Regions from separate parts of the Gelidimonas denitrificans genome, predicted to be linked through region 2. Evidence: riboswitches for the same ligand, from Rfam matches in the RefSeq annotation. Region 2 holds a riboswitch; the other holds the start of a gene.
The links. Region 2 has a riboswitch for cobalamin ahead of FKCLFG_RS05965 (TonB-dependent receptor). Riboswitches for the same ligand answer to the same signal wherever they lie in the genome.

Region 1 (4,404 bases), 1.0 Mb from region 2:
TTTGCCCTCTTTAACGCTGCGCTTTGAAATGCAGGTATTTCGTGAACTGGCGCGCATGTTAGGCGTTGCCCAGCAACAGCTCGAAACAGACCCTGCCCTGCATGGCGCCGAATTGATGTCTGCCATGCCGCAGGTCGTGCGACATTAAAAAGAGGGGCAGGCAATGTGCAAACACAATACAGAAGCCGTCACAGGTATCGCCATGCATGCCGATACCGTAGCGTTGCAGCCGTTAACGATGGGATCGCGCCGGCGTCGACTTTGGGAATTGCCCATCCATGCGTTCTGCCCTGTGGTGGGAGTATGTTTGCCCATCAGCGCATTGCGCCGCCTGGTTGACAAGGCCCTAGGCGAGCAGGTCCAGGCAGACGATTATGCGTTGCATTGTTGTGTGATCGCCGAATGCAAATCCCGCACACCGATAGCAGAACGATTGCAGCGCGAGTTAGATCGTCGCTATGCATATTCTCAGCGCCTTGCCTCACAAGCAAAAACTACGGATGCTCTCGGTCAGTGGTGGTCAAGCTGCCAACAGGGCAATGAGATTGCTGGTGCGCTTTGGGCTACGCTGACGCATCCGTGCTGCGATGTGGCGCTGGAGGAGCGGGTATTAAGCAATATTCACATGTTGCAGCATCAGGTCGGTGCCGCGCATCGGGCCGATGCACAGAGATTTGCGGGGAACTGATTGAGGAGAACGGGGTGCTGACGCGCGAACTCGGGGAGCGCAGTACCCGCGTCATCACGGAGAAGAGCGCTCATATTGAAGCGTTGTGTATTCATTGAGAAACCGAGTGCGAGCAGTCTGGCGCGTTGCCTCAAATACATTGAGCAATCCATAGCGGTGAACAGTGAGATGACCGCCGGTACGGTAGGCGAAGTCGACAAAGTGCATATTTGATTTAAAAATGGAATAACAGCACTGAAAAGAGCAGGCACTATGAACAGTAATGAATTGAGAAAAACCGGGCTCAAAACCACCTTGCCCAGGTTAAAGGTGCTGGAGGTGATCCGCGCTAGCGAATCGCGGCATCTGAGTGCCGATGACGTGTATCAACTCCTGGTAGAACAAGGTTTCGATGTCGGCCTCGCTACTGTCTATCGCGTGTTGTCGCAACTGGAGATGGTTGGAATTCTCTCGCGCAATATCTTCGATTCAGGCAAGGCGATCTTTGAGCTCAACGAGGGTGGTCACCACGACCACCTGATCTGTTTGACTTGTGGTCGCGTGGATGAATTCCAAGACGAGGTCATCGAATCGCGCAAGCAAAAAGTGGCAACCATCAACGGCTATCAAGTGACGATGCATCGCCTTTCTTTGTATGGGATTTGCCCGCATTGCAGTGCGGTACCCATCAAAGTTGCGACTGCCTAGGAACGCAATGCGGGGGTGTACGCGCTGATAGACAGCAAAAAACGATGTCGCTGAACAAGGGAGGAGTTCTCGATCCCGTCTTGCCTACGCAAGCCGTGCCTACGATTACGCGTCGCGGCCTTGACGAGACTTCTTCCCGTATAGACGAAAAAGCGCCACCGCTGCTGTCGCGCGACGGGACCAGCAGCGGCAGCGGCAGCGCCGCCGCCATCGAGCAAGCGATTGCGCCGAAAGGCGGCATCCATGTGGTGCAGTCGGTTGCCGATCTGCCGCCACCAGCGCAGGCGCAGTTGGCCGATACGATGCGCGCCGGCACCTCCGGTTTCTTCGTCCAGAAAACGCAGGTGGTGTACCTGATCGCCGACCGTCTGCACGACGCTGCACGTGCACAGTTCGTGCTCGGGTATGAAGTGCTGGGCCACTACGGAATGCGCACGGTGTTGCAGGAAGTGCCCCTGAACCAGCAGTTATTCCTGCGCGGCTGCCTGGTCGCGTCGCAAGTGCCCGATCAGGGCTTGCTGGTCATCATGATTGCCCCACTGGTTGAAATAGACTAGGTTTTCAATCGGCAGCCGGGGTAACCATCCGGCACTTTCCAGTTCCGGTTTGGCATAAAAATGGCTGACATAGCCGACGCACAGATAAGCAATGGGTGTGATGCGCTTCGGAATTCCCAGTGCTTGCTGCAGTGCGGCCTGGTTGAAAATGCTGACCCAGCCTACACCCAGACCCTCGGCCCGGGCGGCCAGCCACAGGTTTTGTACCGCACATACGCTGCTGTACAGGTCCATGGTCTTCATTTGGGTGCGTCCGATTACCACTGGACCGGTGCGCTCGCGGTCACAGGTGATGCAGATGCCGACGGGCGACTCCAGAATCCCTTCCAGTTTCAGGGTCCGATAGACGTCGCGTTTGTCTCCCTCGAACATTTCTGCTGCTTCGGCATGGGCTATGGCAAAGGCATCATGCACCCGGCGCTTGACTTGGTCCGACTGGATTACCAGAAAATTCCAAGGCTGCATGAAGCCGACCGATGGCGCGTAGTGGGCGGCGGTCAGGACACGGCTCAGTACTTCATCGGGAACCGGCGTCGGCAAAAACTGGCCGCGCACATCGCGGCGGGAAAAAATGGCGTGATAGACCGCGTCACGTGCTTCGTCTGTAAAGGCGTGTGTATCCTGGATGGCTTGCGCCGGCATTGTTTTCATGACATTCCCCTAGCGTGAAAATAGATGCGCTGCCTGGCCGTGCAGCTTGATGGTTTTTCAGGCCGGTCTTCTGACTCGGATTCATCTGAACCAGGCGCCTTCCCGGCATACGCCAGTGGCATCTCGCCTGGTTCATCCTCCTTACAGCGTTGGGCACGTGGCGGAATCACACCGCCTTCCCGATTCTCCTGTCGCCTTGCAGCGACGGGCACCTGAAAGCCGCCATCATCAAGGTGAAGCAAGGATTATGTCAAGGCAGGACATTAATTCTTTATGGCAACAAACCGCCATATTTGTGACATTTGGTCATAAAAAATAGTGTTGAAAAAACGGTCGTTTTTGAACAGATGGCTTATGCCCGCTTTCTGTGGATAACCTTGCGTACAGCCAACCACATCCGCGCGCAATCCCAATGCCGGCGTCGATCTTCTGGCGAGCCTACAAAACAGGCAGCTTGGACAAGTCCCCGACAAAGCTCGCCATCCAAATGTTTTTGTAAGAACAATCGTGTGCATCAATGGGGCGTGGGAGGGGCTGGACAGAAGGGGCCACTTTGAAACTCCGGAGTCTCCATGGTGCCGCGTCCATGGTGGCAGACTGTAGGGGCCCTCCAAAATTGGTTATGCCCACCAAAGCATCATGCAGCGATTTAAGCGACTCAATTATGAGTTGGTTGATTTTTGGGCTTTATGTCATAGCTTCACCGAACCACTGGCATGGCCGGGCTGATGCTGATAATGCAGGCACTCGGTGCTTCAGCCTAGTCGTAATCGAAGCTGATCGTGCGTAATCGATCAATTTGTTCGTCAACGAGAAAATGGCGGTGCTGGGTCGGGCATTTTGCAGACAAGCAGAATTTCGGTAACGCTGAGTATGTTGGACGGATTTCAAATCTAACCGAGCCGGGTTCAAGTGCGCCGAACCCGGTGGAGGCGGGATGCCGCTGGGGTGCTGCCCGTGTAACGTTTTTGTGCCGCTGTCGAGGACACAGGCACATAAATTGTTGCAGACTGGCCCCGTGAACTATGTGCAGGTGCGCAAGATCGTGGCCAGCATCAGGAGCGAACCGAACGACACTTTCACCTTTGATTCGGCATCCTGGACGATTAACGCATGCATCTGCTGACACAGGGGCAGGGGAGTGGCTAATTTGGGTATTTTGCTGGTATCCACTTTGCTGGCGCGAGTTGGTATTCGCAAAAATACCAGCATAAAATCTGGCTGTTAACTGCCAAACTTTGGCGCAACGGGCGTAAAAAAACCCCTAAGTGATTGATTTCTTAGGGGCTTTTCATGCAAACTTGCGGTGGTTTGCGGTGGTTTGCGGTGTCTTTGGTAGTGATAGGTGGACTTGAACCACCGACCCCAGCATTATGAATGCTGTGCTCTAACCAACTGAGCTATATCACCACTAGTTTATGCGGCTACTGTCGTAACCGGCATTATTCAGGCCAAATATACTGCCAGAACAACTAAGCCCTGCATTATGACAAACGACTTTTTCTCTGTCAAGAAAATTGTCGCGCCTGTCAGGGCAGTTGCATGAAAGCATTTGGTCTAACTACTGAATCCGGTCCACGAAAAGCATGAAGAAAGCGTGATGACAACGGATCACTGCGTCGGATGGGTTGCATCATCCTACTAATCTGGCGTGCATGATTTAAGTCGCTTGATTGATGTGCAGCAATGCCTGATCGATCGCGTTTGGATTGAGGCAATCCAGTGCAATCTGCTGCGGCATTGCGCGCAGCCACGTTAGTTGGCGTTTGGCGAGTTGGCGGGTGGCGATGATGCCTTTTTCGCGCAGAGTGGGCAGGTCGT
Region 2 (4,404 bases):
AGCAATTGATGATTGTACGCAACATGTCCAGGCAGTTCGCGCTACCGACTGAGATCATCGCAGCCGAAACCTATCGGGCAGACGACGGCCTGGCGCTATCGTCGCGCAATCGTTATTTATCAAGCGACGAGCGGGCCGAAGCGCCGCACCTGTTCCAGACCCTGAACGCGGTGGCGCAAGAAGTCCGGACCGGCCATCTCGACATGTTCGAACTGGAGCGGCACGCGATGGCGCAACTGGAAAAGCGCGGGTGGAAGCCGGATTACGTTGCCGTGCGCAAGCGCATCGACCTCCAACCGCCCTCCGCTGGCGATCTGGCAGAAGGCGTGCCGTTAGTAGCGTTGTGCGCCGCCAAAATAGGCGTCACACGCTTGATCGACAACCTCGAAATCTGAGGAAACTCTCAATTCAATTTTTGTCCCAGCATCAACTACTCGATGTTGTAACGCATTATTTTCAGGTAAGTGGACGCAGCGTCCTGCGGGCTGGACAAAGCGTTCGCGTAGAGCGTGGCACCCATGGTGACGCCTGCTCCTGCTCCGCTGCTGAGTTGTTGCACGCGAGTGCACTAAAAACATGCACATTACCAACGTCTCAACGGCGCAGCGCGACTTCAGTTCGCGTGCACTGCGTCAACCAGTTAATTGATTTTTAACGTTAGCCTGCTATTGCGCTGGATGCACCAAAACCTGACGATTATGGACCGGGCTCAGTGAAGTTTGATTTTTTTCAATTTCATTACATGGGCTATGGAGCCTGAATTGCGCATGAAAACCACAAAACACACCAGACCAGATCAGTAGTACCTTGAATTGTTGCCCCATTGGCTGGAATTATTAGAACGCATGTTCTCAAATTGTTTCATCCGATGTTCCAGATCATAGATATCGGACGCATCAGCCAAATAAGCTTCTTTCCGCTCCATATCCTTGCGCTCAATCCTTTGGCCCAAGCGTTTGAAAAATCCCATCGGTTTGCGTTCTGCGCCGACGTTAGCCGCAACAGGAACCAGTCGCGCATATATGAACTGCAGAATGTTGAATCTGGGTGAACTACTTGCTGGGTGCGTATGGATGGACATAATTTACTCCTTCTGTGTAATCTAAAATGCTGCAATGCAGTATAAGTATAGGCACAGAAAGATATAAATCAAATTATGTTTAACTATACGTTTTATTCATAAAAAGAATATCTTAAGGTAGATGATTTACCGTAACAAAATTAACTTCGAAGCAAAATTCTTGTAAAAACCAGAAAAAAACAAGAAAAAATTGCTTCAAAGTAGAGAAACCAGCAACTGCGGAATAACAGCATTCACATAATTTAAAATACCCAATAAATAATTTATGTATAGGCTGAGACTTGCCGTATAAGAATTATTCCGCAACGCAACATAATCCGCCCTACTTGCCTTTGGTCCCGATCAATCCATCAGATCGGCATACAGCGCCGTACTCAGATAGCGTTCGCCAAAGGATGGAATGATGGTAACGATCATTTTTCCGGCATTCTCCGGACGGCGCGCAACTTCCAGCGCAGCCCAGAGCGCAGCGCCGGATGAAATGCCAACCAGCAAACCTTCTTCGCGCGCGGCACGGCGGGCGAATGTGAACGCGTCGTCATTCTTGACCCGTATGACTTCATCGTAAATCTGCGTGTTCAGGATATCCGGCACAAAACCGGCGCCGATCCCTTGAATCAAGTGCGGGCCTTTGGTGCCGCAGGACAACATCGGCGAACCATCCGGCTCCACTGCAATCACCTGGAAGCCGGGCTTGCGTGCTTTCAATACTTCACCCACGCCGGTAATGGTGCCACCGGTGCCGACCCCGGCCACCAGAATATCGGCCTGGCCGTCGGTATCGTTCCAGATTTCCTCAGCCGTAGTGCGGCGATGCACTTCTGGATTGGCCGCATTCTTGAATTGTTGCGGCAAGAAGTAGCGCGCATCTGACGCCACCAACTCCTCGGCCTTCCTGATGGCGCCCGGCATGCCTTCGCTGCCCGGCGTAAGCACCAATTCCGCACCGTAAGCACGCAGCAGCATGCGCCGCTCGCGGCTCATGGTGTCGGGCATGATCAACATGCAGCGATAGCCGCGCGCCGCGCACACCATGGCCAGCGCGATGCCGGTGTTGCCGCTGGTCGGCTCAACAATGATGGTGTCGGGTTTGATCAGGCCGGCCTGCTCTGCGGCCTCGATCATAGACACGCCGATGCGGTCCTTGACACTGTGCGCCGGACTGTAAAATTCCAGTTTGGCAAGCACGGTGGCAACCGCGCCCTGCGCCATGCGGTTGATACGGACCAAAGGCGTATTGCCAACCAGTGCGGTGACATCGTTTGCGATTTTCATGGATAAGCTCTCTAGCCCATTATGGGCATGTAATTAGCGATTTTTAGCGTGCGATTTATGCCGTGAGATGCCCGTTTCGTAATTCTGGAAAAACCTTACAAATCGGTATCTTCCGGATTTTTAGTAACGTTTTAACAATTAACATACTTGCCCAAAGCAAACAATAAAATACTCTATTTACCGCGCCAATCCATGCGGATTGACAAAATACCAGCACAAGATTTTTAGAGCGCGGTTGTTGCAAGCTGGGCTTGCGGCATACAATACGCACGTTTTGGTGCCCGCAGACATCCCCATGTCTGCAGTTAAACGGGAAACACGGCGTAGATGACACCCTCGTCCGCCAACGTGTGCTGCCCCCGCAACGGTAAAACAAGCGTCACTATGAATTTCAGTGACAAACCGCCTCTCAGGACCACTGTGCAACTCGCACGGGAAGGTGAGACGGTTTGGCTTGTCAGCCCGGATACCGGCCAGAATAGGTGGAAGCGCGCGAACCCGCACTTTCGTTGATTCCGGCTTGCGGGGACGCAGGCCGGGGGATTTTTATTTGAAACGACATCATGATTTTCTCCACCCTCCCCAGCCGCACGCCGGCCTGGAAGCCGCTTGCGCTGGCGTCTGCCTTATCTGCCTGCTGCATCGCTCCGGCATCAGCCCAAACCAATAACGATAAAACGCTGGCGCCGGTTATGGTGACGGCTTCACGTTTTGCGAACGATCCTGCATTCAGTCCGATCGGTGCGACAGTTATCACAGCCGACCAAATTCGTGAGGCCGGTGCCGATAATGTCAATGAAGCGATCCGCAAAATAGGCGGCGTGTATGGCCGCCAGAATCTTTTTGGGACGCAGGATTTTTCTCTCGATATGCGTGGCTTCGGCACCACCAGCGATAACAATCTGGTGGTTATGGTTGACGGTGTCCGACTTTCGGAAAGCGAGTTTGGCGGAGCGGTTTTTTCTTCCATTCCTATTGAAACCGTTGAACGCATCGAAATCGTGCGCGGCGGGAGCAGCGTGCTGTATGGAGATGGTGCAACTGGCGGCGTGATCCATATCATCACCAAGCGTCCACAATTGAATGCGACGCATGGTTCCGTGACGGCCGAAATCGGCCAGTTCAACCACAAAGCTGTACGTGCCTCCGTCGCGAAAGGCTGGGATGGATTCTCTCTGGATGCCAACGTCAGCAAGCTGGAGTCCGACAACTACCGCGACAACAATGCGGTGAACCAGGAAAATTTCAGCGGTGGTGCGCAATGGGCGTCAAACGAGGGACGAGTCGGCTTGCGGGTGGATATCGCGCGTCAGGATTCCCGTTTGGCGGGCGGGCTTACTTTGGAGCAATTTGAAAAAAATCCGCGCCAAACCCTTAAGCCGGATGATTTTGCTTCCATCGACACCAACCGCTACACGGCTTTCATCGAGCGCAAATTTGGCGCTTGGGAAGCCGCGGCCGAGTTGTCGCACCGTGAAAGAACCACTAATTTTGGAAGCGGTGGTACACCAAACTTTATTCTCAAGGGAAAGCAGACCCAGTTTTCGCCGCGCATACGTAATGTCACGGCACAAGGCAGCATGACCAACGAACTGGTCGCTGGATTCGATTTCCTAGACTGGAGTCGCGACACAGACTTTGAACATGCCACCCAGAAATCAAAAGCGGTTTACGCGCGTGACGAGATCCGTGTGGGTCCAGCCCGCGTGGCTCTAGGCGCACGCCACGAAATCTTCGACAAGGATTCTGTCGATCCGGCAGGCGGAACCAACTACACCAAATCGCACTCCCTCAATGCTTGGGAACTGCAGGGCAGCTATGACGTCACTTCTATGGTCAACCTTTTCGCCAAGACCGGCAGGAGTTTCCGCGTAGCCAATGTCGATGAAAACGGCTTCACGCCAGTCTTCAATACGCCGCTCGAAGCACAAATCTCGCGCGATCTGGAGCTCGGCGGCAGCATCGGCGACGCCGGTAAAAAAGTTACGGTCAGACTGTTCCAGCATCGTTTGAAAAACGAAATTTTCTTCGATCCGACGGTAGGCTTG

Region 1: another riboswitch for cobalamin. It lies ahead of bluB (5,6-dimethylbenzimidazole synthase); the one in region 2 lies ahead of FKCLFG_RS05965 (TonB-dependent receptor).

What each region holds. Positions count from the first base shown of each region.
Region 1 is NZ_CM146350.1:2,279,019-2,283,422, reverse strand. Features, by position in the region: gene FKCLFG_RS10635 (hypothetical protein) at 1-148, shown strand, start outside; gene FKCLFG_RS10630 (hypothetical protein) at 164-688, shown strand; gene fur (ferric iron uptake transcriptional regulator) at 941-1,375, shown strand; gene FKCLFG_RS10620 (hypothetical protein) at 1,420-1,932, shown strand; gene bluB (5,6-dimethylbenzimidazole synthase) at 1,843-2,583, opposite strand; cobalamin riboswitch at 2,627-2,814, opposite strand; tRNA gene FKCLFG_RS10610 (tRNA-Met) at 3,917-3,993, opposite strand; gene miaA (tRNA (adenosine(37)-N6)-dimethylallyltransferase MiaA) at 4,244-4,404, opposite strand, start outside.
Region 2 is NZ_CM146350.1:1,266,785-1,271,188, reverse strand. Features, by position in the region: gene panC (pantoate--beta-alanine ligase) at 1-395, shown strand, start outside; gene FKCLFG_RS05980 (hypothetical protein) at 431-559, opposite strand; gene FKCLFG_RS05975 (DUF3563 family protein) at 797-1,081, opposite strand; gene cysK (cysteine synthase A) at 1,424-2,356, opposite strand; cobalamin riboswitch at 2,615-2,848, shown strand; gene FKCLFG_RS05965 (TonB-dependent receptor) at 2,920-4,404, shown strand, end outside.